DNA from 2 places in the Variovorax sp. 278MFTsu5.1 genome. Region 2 is predicted to be linked to the other one. Evidence: riboswitches for the same ligand, from Rfam matches in the RefSeq annotation. Region 2 holds a riboswitch; the other holds the start of a gene.
The links. A riboswitch is a leader RNA that binds a small molecule or an ion and turns the genes downstream of it on or off. The one in region 2 is predicted to bind thiamine pyrophosphate.

Region 1 (5,936 bases), 2.9 Mb from region 2:
AGCTCCTTGTTGGCACCCTCGATGCGGCTCGCCGCATTGATCGCGTCGCCGATGGCGGTGTACGACAGGCGGTTGCTCGAGCCGAGCACACCCGCGATCACATGGCCGGTGTGGATGCCCACGCGCGTGCGGAACTCCTGCAGGCCCTCGGCGCGCCACTTCTCGTTGAGCGCGTTCATCTCGGCATGCAGCTCGATCGCCGCGAGGCAGGCGCGGTACTCGGCATCCTCGAGTTCGGTGGGTGCGCCCCACAGCACCATGATGCCGTCGCCCATGAACTTGTCGATCACGCCGCCGTGACGCGCGAAGATGCCGGCGGCGAGATTGAAGTACTCGGTGAGCTGGCGCACGAGCACCTCGGCCGGCATCGACTCCGAGATGCTGGTGAAGCCCTCCACGTCGGTGAACATCGCGGTGATGCGCTTCGGCGAGCCGCTCGGCCCCAGCGCGTGCCCTTCCGCGACGAGTTGCCGGATGATGTCCACCGGCACGAACTTGCTGAAGGCCTTGAGGCTGCGCGCGGATTCGTCCAGCGCCTGGTTGAGGTGCTGCACCTCGAGCACCCGGCTCGGCTCGATCGGCAGATCGTCGAGTTCCAGCCGCCCGATGCGGCGCGCGACGCGCGAGAGGTTCTCGATGGGCCCGGTCACCAGCTTCGACAACCGCAGCGAAATGATGAGCGCCAGCGCCAGGAAGCTGACCGTCAGCGCCAGCGACCAGAGCACCGAGCGCTGCAGGCCACCGAGCAGCAGCTCCTCGGGCTCCCAGCTCACGAGCTGCCACCGGGTGTGCGGCAGGTGCGAGGTCTGCACGAGGTAGCGACTGCCTTCGTGCTCGATGGAGAAGGCCTGGTCGTCGGCCCCGCCTGCCGTGCTGACCGAGAGCATGTGCGCATGGATGGCGCCGAGCACGCCGCTGTCTGGCGATTCCAGCTCGCGCACCGGATCGGGATGGTCGCTGCGCGCGATCACGTGGTGGTCCGAACTCATCAGGGCGCTCTCGCCATGGCCCTGCGCACCGAAGGCACCCACGAGCCTGGCCAGATGCCCCAGCGACACGTTGGCATCGACCACGAGTCCCCGCCTGTGCCCTTCGTCGTCGGCGCGCGCCGAAGGCCGCGCGTGCCCGACGGCCAGCTCCTGCGAGTCGCTCATCATGAATGGCTGGGTCCACACCGGTCCTTTCGCCTTCATGGCCTCCAGGTACCAGGTGCGCTTCTCGGGATCGAAGTCGCTGCGGTAGGCCGAGATCGATGTTGTCGCAAAACGCTGCTTCGCGTCGCCGCCGTCCCGGTCCGGCGAGTCCTTGTAGTGCCAGGTCTCGGTGCTGAATCCGTCGGCGCGCAGCACCTGGCGGATGGCCGGCACCGGGTAGCGCACCGCCATCAGCACGTGGCCATGGTCGGTGGCCACGTTGATGCTGTCGATTTCCGGCGTCTGCTCCAGCAGCGTCCAGAGCATCTCGGCAGTCTGCTCGCCGTCTTCGCCGCAGACATGGACACTGGGCGAATCGGCGATCGCACGGATCGCCGCCTCGGTCTTCGCGAGGAAGGCGAGCACGCTGTCCTCGACCCGGTCGTGGTTGATCTTGTGCGCCGCGGTGCCGAGCCTCGACACCAGCCTCTCGGCGGCCCAGTAGCCGAAGGCCACCAGGAGCAGCGACTGCACCAGCGCCACCGCGCAGATGATGGTCCCCACGTCGACCCTGAACCGCCTGAGGCGGGTGCCCTTGAAATCCTCATCGACCATGCAAGCTCCTCTTCATTTCTTGTTTCTGCACGCTTATCGGCATGCGCTCCCGTTTCTTCTGCCGTCGTTTTCCTCGGCGGTCGATTCTCGCGCGGCGCATCCGCATGCCGAGGGTTTTCCCTGCCTGCAAAGGCATGCCTGGCGTCGCGGCTTCCCGGCCCCGCATAAAATCGGCTCCGCGCCACGGGTTTGCCGCGGCGTACTTGCTAGGGGTGTTGGGCGGCTTGCCGTCCGGCTGAGAAAGTCCCTTTGAACCTGATTGAGGTAATCCTCGCGCAGGGAAGCTGGTCCGGTGGCCTCTCGCGCCTTCTCGCGTGAAAGCCGCGCCACTGGGGCCTCGCCCACCTGCCAAACCTTTTGCACTGGAGCAAACGGATGGCACACGACGACAAGAACAACGATGCCGCTGGCGTCTCGAACGAGGCGCTGACGCCCCTGCCCGCCTCGCGGCGCGTGTTCGGCTGGCAGGACCATGCCTCGCTCTGGTTCAGCCTCGGCGTGGGCCTGCTTGTGATGCAGATCGGCGCCTACCTGGTGCCGGCCGTGGGCACGCGCGACGCGGCGATCGCCATCGTGCTCGGCTCCTGCATCGGCGCGGGCCTGCTGGCCTGGACCGCGCGGCTGGGCTGCCAGAGCGGCCTGGCGAGCGCCGGCCTCATGCACGCCACCTACGGCAGTGCCTTCGCGCGGCTGCCGGTGCTGCTCAACATCGTGCAGCTGGTGGGCTGGACCACCTTCGAACTCGTGGTGATGCGCGAAGGCACGCAGGCCATCGGCCAGACGGTGGTGGGGCCGGCGCTGGGCAGCTTCTGGGGCGGCGTGCTGACGACCTTGCTGTGGGGCGCGGTGCTGCTGGCGCTGCTCGCCGGCTCGATGGTGAAGCTGGTGCGGCGCTTCGTGAGCCGGTTCGGGCTGCCGCTGGTGGTGCTGTCGCTGCTGTGGCTCACGTGGCAGTTCGCGGCGCAACTGCAGGCCAAGGGGCTGGACGCCTTCTGGGCGCGCCCCGGCGACGGCACGATGGGCATGTTCAGTGCGCTCGACCTGGTGATCGCGATGCCGGTGTCGTGGCTGCCGCTGGTGGCGGACTATGCGCGGCACGGCAAGCGCAGTTCCGGCGGCCTCGGCGGCGCATTCGGCGGCACCTGGATCGGCTACGCGGTCGCGAACGTCTGGTGCTATGCGCTGGGCGTGATGGTGGTGAGCGTGGCCGAACCGGGCACGGGCCTCGTCACCGCGCTGCTGCTGGCCCAGGGCGGCCTGGTGGCGCTGGGCCTCATCCTCATCGACGAGCTCGACAACGCGTACGGCGACGTCTACTCGGGCTCGGTCTCCACGCACAGCCTGCTGCCGCGCTGGAGCGTGAAGCGCTGGGGCCTGCTGCTGGCTGCCCTGTGCATCGCGCTGGCGCTGGTGCTGCCGATGCACACGCTGGAGCCCTTCCTGCTGCTGCTGAGTTCGGTGTTCGTGCCGCTGTATGGGGTGATCATCGGCCGGCTGGGCAGCGGCGAGGCGGTATCGCCGCAAGGCGCGCGGCGCAAGATCGACTTCGGCGCGGCACTGATCTGGATCGCGGGCATCGCCGCGTATCACGCGCTTGCCAAGTGGGCGCCGCAGTTCGGCTCCGCGCTGCCGACACTGGCCGCGACTTTCGCGCTGGCCTGGCTCAGCCGGCCTTCAACGGCAGCCGGTGCGTCGGCACTGGCGCAAAGCCGTGGTTGAGCGGGCCATGACCCGCGCCGATCTTCACGTCTGCACCTGCAGCCATCGCGCCGAGGATGTAGGCGCGCGCCCTCTCGACCGCCTCGGGCAGCGTCGCGCCCAGCGCAAGGTGCGCGGCAATGGCAGACGACAGCGTGCATCCGGTGCCGTGCAGGTTGCGGCTTTCGATGCGGCCGGAGGCCAGTCGCTTGCGTTCGCCATCGGCCTGCAGCAGCACATCGACCACTTCGTTGCCCGGCAGATGGCCGCCCTTGAGCAGCACGGCCTTCGCGCCGAGCGCCAGCAGTTCGTCGGCCGCGCCGTCGAGTGCATCCACGCCTTCGATGGCATGGCCGATCAGCAAGGCGGCTTCGTCGAGATTGGGCGTGACGACCACGGCGCGCGGGAACAGCTCGCGCACCAGCACCTGCACCGTCTCGGCAGCGATCAGGCGGTCGCCGCTGGTGGCGACCATCACGGGGTCGAGCACCACGTTCTTCAGCCGGTAGCGGTCGATGGCCCAGGCCACCACTTCGACCACCTCGGGCGCATGCAGCATGCCGAGCTTGACGGCATCGACACCGATGTCTTCGACCACGGCCTGGATCTGCGCCCTGAGGAAATCGGGCGGCACGCCGTGGATACCCGAGACGCCCAGTGTGTTCTGCGCGGTGAGCGCGGTGATGGCCGTCATGCCGTAGCAGCCCAGGGCGGCGAAGGTCTTGAGATCGGCCTGGATGCCGGCGCCGCCACCGCTGTCGGAACCGGCGATGGAAAGCACGCGTGCGTAGCGCTGAGTGGGCTCTTGGGTCATGCCGAAAATTATCGGCGACGCGAAGGAGCCCTGGCATGAGCCTTCCTTTCGACTCGGTCGCCATCCTCGGCGCAGGCCTCATGGGCCGGCTGATGGCGGTGACGCTGGCGCAGACCGGGTGCAAGGTCGATGTGTTCGAGGCCGGCAGCGCCGAGGCCGAAGGCGCTGCCGCGCGCGTGGCCGCCGCGATGCTGGCGCCGCTGGCCGAATCGGCCGTCGCACCGGTGTCTGTCGTGCGCATGGGGCAGCACGCGCTCGCGCGCTGGCCGGAGCTGCTCGCGCCGCTGGCACAGCCCGTGTTCTTCCAGCGCGAAGGCACGCTGGTGCTCTGGCATCGGCAGGACGCGGCCGAAGCAACGCGGCTCGCCCGCGTGCTCGCGAACACCGGTGCGCAGGTGCCCGAGCTGGCGCCGATACAATCCGTCGACGCCCGCGCGATCGCCACGCTGGAGCCCTTGCTGGGCCAGCGCTTCGCTCAGGGCCTGTTCCTTCCGGGCGAAGGCCAGCTCGACAACCGCGCGCTGCTGGCCTCGCTGCTCGCCACGCTCGAGAGCAGCCCTCTCGTCACGCTGCACTGGCAATCGCCGCGTACGCCTTCGGACTTCTCGCCCGGAACGACAGGCCAGCCCGACTGGGTGATCGACTGCCGCGGCCTCGGCGCCCGTCCGCAGTGGAATGCTCTTCGTGGTGTGCGCGGCGAGGTGATCCGCGTGCATGCGCCCGAGGTGAGCCTGAAGCGACCGACGCGCCTCGTGCATCCGCGCTACCCGCTCTACATCGCGCCCAAGCCGGGCAACCTGTTCGTGATCGGCGCGACCGAGATCGAGTCGGACGACATGTCGCCCGCCAGCGTGCGCTCCACGCTCGAACTGCTGAGTGCCGCGTATGCGGTGCACAGCGGCTTCGCCGAGGCGCGCATCGTCGAGATCGCGACGCAGTGCCGGCCCACGCTGCCCGACAACCTCCCTGCCCTGCGCCTGCCGCAACCGCGCGTGCTGCAGATCAACGGCCTGTACCGCCACGGGTTCATGATCGCGCCCGCGATGCTTGACGTGGCGATGGAGGTGCTGACGCAGGGCCGCTCGCCTCTTGCGGAGAGCTTCGGCATGGAGACCCGAGACACATGACGATGAACATCCTGATCAACGACAAGCCCTTCACCCTGCCCGACCAGGCGATGCTGACCGACGCGCTGGCCGCGCTGGAGGCCACGCCGCCCTTCGCGGTGGCCGTGAACCGCGAATTCGTGCCGCGCTCGGCCTACGCCACGCGCGCGCTGAAACCCGAAGACCGCGTCGAAGTGATCCGCCCCGTGACGGGCGGCTGATTGATGGAGACAACAGAAATGACGACCACGAACGACCCCTTGGTGCTCTACGGCGAGACCTTCCACAGCCGCCTGCTGCTGGGCACCGCGCGCTACCCCTCGCCCGACCTGCTCGAAGCCGCCGTGAAGCGCGCGAAGCCCGCAATGCTCACTGCCTCGCTGCGCCGGCAGACGGCCAGCCAGGGCTCGGGCAACAGCGAGCTCGGCAACGGCTTCTGGGAGCTGCTGCGCAAGCTCGCGGTGCCGGTATTGCCCAACACCGCCGGCTGCCACAGCATTCAGGAGGTGGTCGCCACCGCGCAGATGGCGCGCGAGCTGTTCGACACGCCGTGGATCAAGCTGGAGCTGA
Region 2 (5,936 bases):
ATGCTCGCGGCCGTGGGCGGCAAGGTCGACGCGGTGTTCTACTGCCCGCACAGCCCCGACGAGAACTGCGACTGCCGCAAGCCGAAGCCGGGCCTGTTCCTGCAGATCGGCGACCGCTACGGCATAGATCTCAAGGGCATCCCGACCTGCGGCGACAGCCTGCGCGACCTGCAGGCCGGCGCGGCCGCCGGCTGCGAGCCGCACCTGCTGCTCACCGGCATGGGCGCCGCCTGCCGCGGCGTGGATCCGCTTCCTTCCGAATACCCGGCGAACACGATGGTCCACGACGACCTCGCCGCCTTTGTCGATTTTCTGCTCGCGCGCGAAGCGCGGGATGCACTGCAGGTGGCTGTCTGATGGCGTTGTTCCGTTCCGTTCTCCACGCACTGTGGATGCTCGTCACCGTGGTGCCCTGGGGCATCATCATGTGCGTCAGCTCGCTCTGGAAGCGCGGCGTGCCGCTCTACTGGATGGCCGTACGCTGGCTCGGCTGGGCCATCGGCGGCGCGCGCGTGCTGCTGGGCATCAGGACCCGCGTGAGCGGCATGGAGAACCTGCCGACCGACAAGCTCGCCGGCGCGGTCCTGCTGGTGAAGCACCAGTCCACGCTCGAGACCTTCCTGATGCCCACGCTGATGCCGCATCCGCTGGCCTACGTGTTCAAGAAGGAACTTCTCTACATCCCCTTCTTCGGCTGGGCGATGGCGCGGCTGGACATGATCCACATCGACCGCAGCCAGCGCGCGCAGGCCTTCAACAAGGTGGTGAACCAGGGCCGCAAGCTGCTCGCGCAGGGCATCTGGATCATCATGTTCCCCGAGGGCACGCGCATCCCGCGCGGGCAGAAGGGCACCTACAAGAGCGGCGGCACGCGGCTGGCCTGCGAGACCGGCGTGCCGGTGATCCCGATCGCCGTGACCTCGGCCAAGGTCTGGCCGCGCAAGGCCTTCATCAAGCGCCCGGGCGTGGTCGACGTGTCCATCGGCCCGGCCATTCCCAGCGTGGGCCGCAAGCCCGACGAGCTGATGCGCGAGGTCGAGGAATGGATCGAGGCCGAGATGCGCCGCCTCGACCCCGAGGCCTACGTGGACAGCCCGCCCCGGCCCGCGCGGCAGGAAGCGGTGAGCTGACGGGCGCGGGCCGCCGGTAGAACGACAGAAACCAGAAGGCCCGCCATGGGGGGATTGCTCCGGTTCACGATGGACCTGTTCGAGGGGCTGGGGAGCGAGTTCGCGCCCCCGGCGCCCGCGCCGGCACGTCCGCGCCGTCCGAGAAAGCCGAAGCCGGCGGTACCGCCTTCCGTGCTGCCGGACGCGGCCATCCTTCCTCCCGCGCCCGTCGATCCGGATGCGCCGCCCGCGGTGCCGCTGGCCGACACGCTGACGCTCGCGAACTTCGCGCACCCACAGGCCACGCGCGAAGTGGTGCTGGGCTCCGCGCGCGTGGCCTACGAATTCAAGCGCGGCAAGCGCAAGACCATCGGCTTCCTGGTGGGGGCCGAAGGGCTGTCGGTGCGCGCGCCGCGCTGGGTCGCGCTGCGCGATGTGGATGCGGCCATCCACGAGAAGTCGGACTGGATCCTGCGCAAGCTCACGGAGACGCGACAGCGCCTCGCGCGCGTGGAAGCCACGCGCATCGAATGGAAGGACGGCGCAGCCTTCCCGTTCCTGGGCGAGCCGGTCGTGATGCGGCTCGATCCCAAGCACGGCTTCGCGAGCGTCGGTGGCACGCTGGACGCGGCCACCGAGGAAGGCGCGCCGCGCATCCTGCGGCTGGCCGTCTCGCAGAACGCCGAGCCCTCGCAGATCCGCGACGCCGCGCAGGCCTGGCTCATGCGGCAGGCGCGCAAGCTGTTCATCGAGCGGCTGGACCACTTCGCGCCGCTGCTCGGCGTGCAGTGGCAGAAGCTGTCGCTGTCCAACGCGGCAACGCGCTGGGGCAGCGCCAGCGCCGACGGGTCGATCCGGCTCAACTGGCGGCTGATCCACTTCCGGCTGCCGGTGATCGACTACGTCGTGGCGCACGAACTGGCCCACCTGCGGGTGATGGACCACTCGCACCGCTTCTGGGAGACCGTGGAGAGCGTGGTGCCCGACTACGACGTGCTGCGGCAGCAGCTCAAGGACGAAGCGGTTCCACGCTGGAACTGAGGCCGGGGCGCCCCGGCCCCGGGGTCAACGTTTCAGGACACGGCCTTGATGGGGATGTACATCTCACCCCCGCCCGCCATGAACTCCTTCGACTTCTCCTCCATGCCCTCGCTCATGGCCTGATCCTCGGCCACGCCCTTCTTCGCGGCGTACTCGCGCACTTCCTGCGTGATCTTCATCGAGCAGAACTTGGGGCCGCACATCGAGCAGAAGTGCGCCACCTTGCTCGAATCCTTGGGCAGCGTCTCGTCGTGGAATTCGCGCGCCGTGTCGGGGTCGAGGCCGAGGTTGAACTGGTCCTGCCACCGGAACTCGAAGCGCGCCTTGCTCAGCGCGTCGTCGCGCGAGCGCGCGCCCGGGTGCCCCTTTGCCACGTCCGCGGCGTGCGCGGCGATCTTGTAGGCGATGATCCCCTGCTTAACGTCGTCGCGGTCGGGCAGGCCCAGGTGCTCCTTCGGCGTCACGTAGCACAGCATCGCGGTGCCGGCCCAGCCGATCATGGCCGCGCCGATCGCGCTGGCGATGTGGTCGTAGCCCGGCGCGATGTCGATGGTCAGCGGGCCCAGCGTGTAGAAGGGCGCCTCGTGGCAGTGCCTGAGCTGCTCGTCCATGTTCGACTGGATCATGTGCATGGGCACATGGCCCGGGCCTTCGATCATGGTCTGCACGTCGTGCTTCCAGGCGATCTGCGTGAGCTCGCCCAGCGTGCGCAGTTCGGCGAACTGGGCCTCGTCGTTGGCGTCGGCGCCCGAGCCGGGGCGCAGGCCGTCGCCGAGCGAGAAGCTCACGTCGTAGGCCTTCATGATGTCGCAGATGTCCTCGAAGTGCGTGTAGAGGAAGCTCTCCTTGTGATGCGCGATGCACCACTTGGCCATGATCGAGCCGCCGCGCGACACGATGCCCGTCATGCGGTTGGCCGTCAGGTGGATGAAGGGCAGGCGCAGGCCGGCGTGGATGGTGAAGTAATCGACGCCCTGTTCCGCCTGCTCGATGAGCGTGTCGCGGTAGATCTCCCAGGTCAGGTCCTCGGCCACGCCGCCCACCTTCTCGAGCGCCTGGTAGATGGGCACGGTGCCGATCGGCACGGGGCTGTTGCGCACGATCCAGTCGCGCGTGGTGTGGATGTTCTTGCCGGTGGAAAGATCCATCACGTTGTCCGCGCCCCAGCGGATGGCCCACACCAGCTTCTCCACCTCTTCCTCGATGCTCGAGGTGACGGCCGAATTGCCGATGTTCGCGTTGATCTTCACCTTGAAGTTGCGGCCGATGGCCATCGGCTCGACCTCGGGATGGTTGATGTTCGCGGGAATGATCGCGCGGCCGCGCGCCACCTCGTCGCGCACGAACTCGGGCGTGATGATGCGCGGAATGCTCGCGCCCAACGGGTTGCCCGCCACGCGCTTCGCGCGCTCCTCGTTGGCGAGGTACTCGGCCATCCACTCGCGCTTGCCGTTCTCGCGCAGGGCGACGTATTCCATCTCGGGCGTGACGATGCCGCGGCGTGCGTAGTGCATCTGCGTGACATTGCCGCCCGACTTCGCGCGGCGTGGCGTGCGCTGCAGCGCCGAGGCACCGGCGCGCAGTTCGGCCAGGCGCTGGGCGTCGCGGTCTTCGTTCTTGGCGCCGTCGTCCAGCGCATGGTGCACGCGGCCTTCGTAGCTCTCGGTGTCGCCGCGTTCGGCGATCCACGCGCCGCGCACGTCGGGCAGGCCCCGGCGCACGTCGATCTCGACCTTCGGGTCGGTGTACGGGCCGGAGGTGTCGTAGAGCGACACGGTCTCGCCGTTGGTCAGCTGCACGTCGCGCACGGGCACGAACAGGTCGGGCCGGCTGCCCGGAATCACGCACTTGTGCGACGCGGGAAAGGGCTCGCGCGTCAGCGAAAGCAGCGAGGTGAACTTGTCGGGGGCATTCATCGGAGGCACTCCTTGTTGAGGAAAGGGTGCTCCGCAATCGCTCGGTGGTCTTCGGCAGAAGCCCGTCACGGGAAGGTGGACGGACCGAAGTCAGGGAGTGCAGCTCTTCTTACGCCGGTATGACCCGGATCAAGTTCGCGGGTCGGCAGCTTTGCCATCTCAGCACGCCACATGCGTGCACCCCGGAGCGGGGCCGATTGTGCGAGCCTCGGCCCGGCGCGTCAACCCGCGGGTTGTTACCGCAGGTCGCCGTCGAGGTAGTACCAGCGCCCGTCCTCGCGCACGAAGCGGCTGCGCTCGTGCAGGCGCGTGGCGGCGCCGGAGGGGCCGCGCTGGCGCGCGACGAACTCGACCTCGGCGTGGTCCGCATCGAGCACCGACCGGGCGCGGACGTCCAGCCCGAGCCATTTGACGCCCGGCTCGAACTCGATGGAGGCCGGGCGCTTCGAGGGATGCCAGGTGGCGAGCAGGTACTCGCCGCGCTCCAGCACGAAGGCCGAATAGCGCGAGCGCATCAGCGATTCGGCATCGGGCGCGGGCGTGCCGTCGAAATCGTCGAGATAGCGGCCGCAGCATTGGGCATGGGCGACGGGCTTGTCGCGGCGGTCGGTTCGGCCGCAGGGGCAAGGCCCGGAGAAAGGGACGGAGGCACTCATGAAGACTGCTATTGGAACACCCCGCGGCCCAGCCTCCGACAGGGCAAGCCCGGAGCCGGTGAAGGCCGCTAGCGGCGGATGGGCTCCTGCAGCGCCTGCGCACCGGCCGGCCCGGTCCCCGGGCATCCACCCTTGGCGCGGCGCTTGCTAAACGATAGCGTTGCCCTAGCCCGTCGAGAAAGCCCGCGATGTACCTCACAGCCCCCGAACAGCAGGCCCTGCGCGGCGTCTTCGCGCTGCTGGCCGAGGACGACCGTGGCGAGCACGAGATCCGCGAGCGCCTCGGTAGGGCTCTGCTCGACCTGCTGCACGCCGACCAGTTCGCCTCCTTCGTTTGGAACGCGGCGGGCAACAGCTTCGGCTCGCGCGTGGCGATCCACATGGACCCGGCGAACCTCGACACCTACGCGCAGTGGCACCAGCACCACGACCCGATCACCTTCGTGCTGCAGTCGCGCCGCCGTGCCACGCGTGTGACCGAGGTGATGCCGCAGCGCGAGCTGATGCGCACGCCCTTCTTCAACGACTTCCTCGCGCGCGACGGCCTGCACTGGGGCATGAACCTGCACGCCTTCGAGGGCGACCGGGCACTGGGCGACCTGCGCATCTGGCGCCGCAAGGGGCGCGGCGATTTCGGCGATCACGAGAAGGCGCTGCTGGACCTGATCGAGCCGGCGTTCATCGGTGCCTTACAGCGGGCGCAGCGTGCCGCCGCTGCCGCCATGCCTTCATCGCATGCACCTGCCTCCTCCGATGCGCTGCTGAGTGCGCGCGAGCAGGAGGTGGCCCGCTGCGTACGCGAAGGGCTCACCGACAAGGAGATCGCGCGGCGCATGGCGGTGAGCGTGCCCACCGTGCGCACCTACCTGCGCCGCATCTTCGACAAGCTGGGCATCGAGCGCCGCTCGGCGCTGGCGGCCTTGCGCTGACACCCGCAGCCGGTCACTTCGGCGCGGGCAGCCGTCCCAGCACCTTCTCCACCGCGAGGCCCACGGCCAGCAGCCTGCGGTCGCTGCCGGCGGGGCCGTCGAGCTCCAGGCCCACGGGCAGGCCCGTCGTCGCGCCGATGCCCGAAGGCAGCTGGATGCCGGGGATGCCGGCGTTGCTGCCAGGGTCGGTGTTCTGGATCAGCGCGCCGAAGTTCTCGGGGCTGCTGGCCTCGGGCGCGGCCGCCAGCGCCACGCGCGGCACCGTCGGGAACACCAGCGCGTCGA

Region 1: linked by a shared signal. The riboswitch ahead of ABL844_RS14790 (purine-cytosine permease family protein) and the one ahead of thiC (phosphomethylpyrimidine synthase ThiC) in region 2 are both predicted to bind thiamine pyrophosphate.

Annotation. Positions count from the first base shown of each region.
Region 1 covers NZ_CP157622.1:3,173,844-3,179,779, reverse strand. Annotated here, with positions in the region: gene ABL844_RS14795 (adenylate/guanylate cyclase domain-containing protein) at 1-1,748, opposite strand, end outside; TPP riboswitch at 1,947-2,047, shown strand; gene ABL844_RS14790 (purine-cytosine permease family protein) at 2,124-3,467, shown strand; gene thiD (bifunctional hydroxymethylpyrimidine kinase/phosphomethylpyrimidine kinase) at 3,412-4,260, opposite strand; gene ABL844_RS14780 (FAD-dependent oxidoreductase) at 4,296-5,387, shown strand; gene thiS (sulfur carrier protein ThiS) at 5,384-5,587, shown strand; gene ABL844_RS14770 (thiazole synthase) at 5,606-5,936, shown strand, end outside.
Region 2 covers NZ_CP157622.1:6,116,215-6,122,150, reverse strand. Annotated here, with positions in the region: gene gmhB (D-glycero-beta-D-manno-heptose 1,7-bisphosphate 7-phosphatase) at 1-357, shown strand, start outside; gene ABL844_RS28480 (lysophospholipid acyltransferase family protein) at 357-1,130, shown strand; gene ABL844_RS28475 (M48 family metallopeptidase) at 1,176-2,150, shown strand; gene thiC (phosphomethylpyrimidine synthase ThiC) at 2,183-4,066, opposite strand; TPP riboswitch at 4,156-4,261, opposite strand; gene ABL844_RS28465 (YchJ family protein) at 4,303-4,722, opposite strand; gene ABL844_RS28460 (response regulator transcription factor) at 4,911-5,651, shown strand; gene iaaH (indoleacetamide hydrolase) at 5,665-5,936, opposite strand, start outside.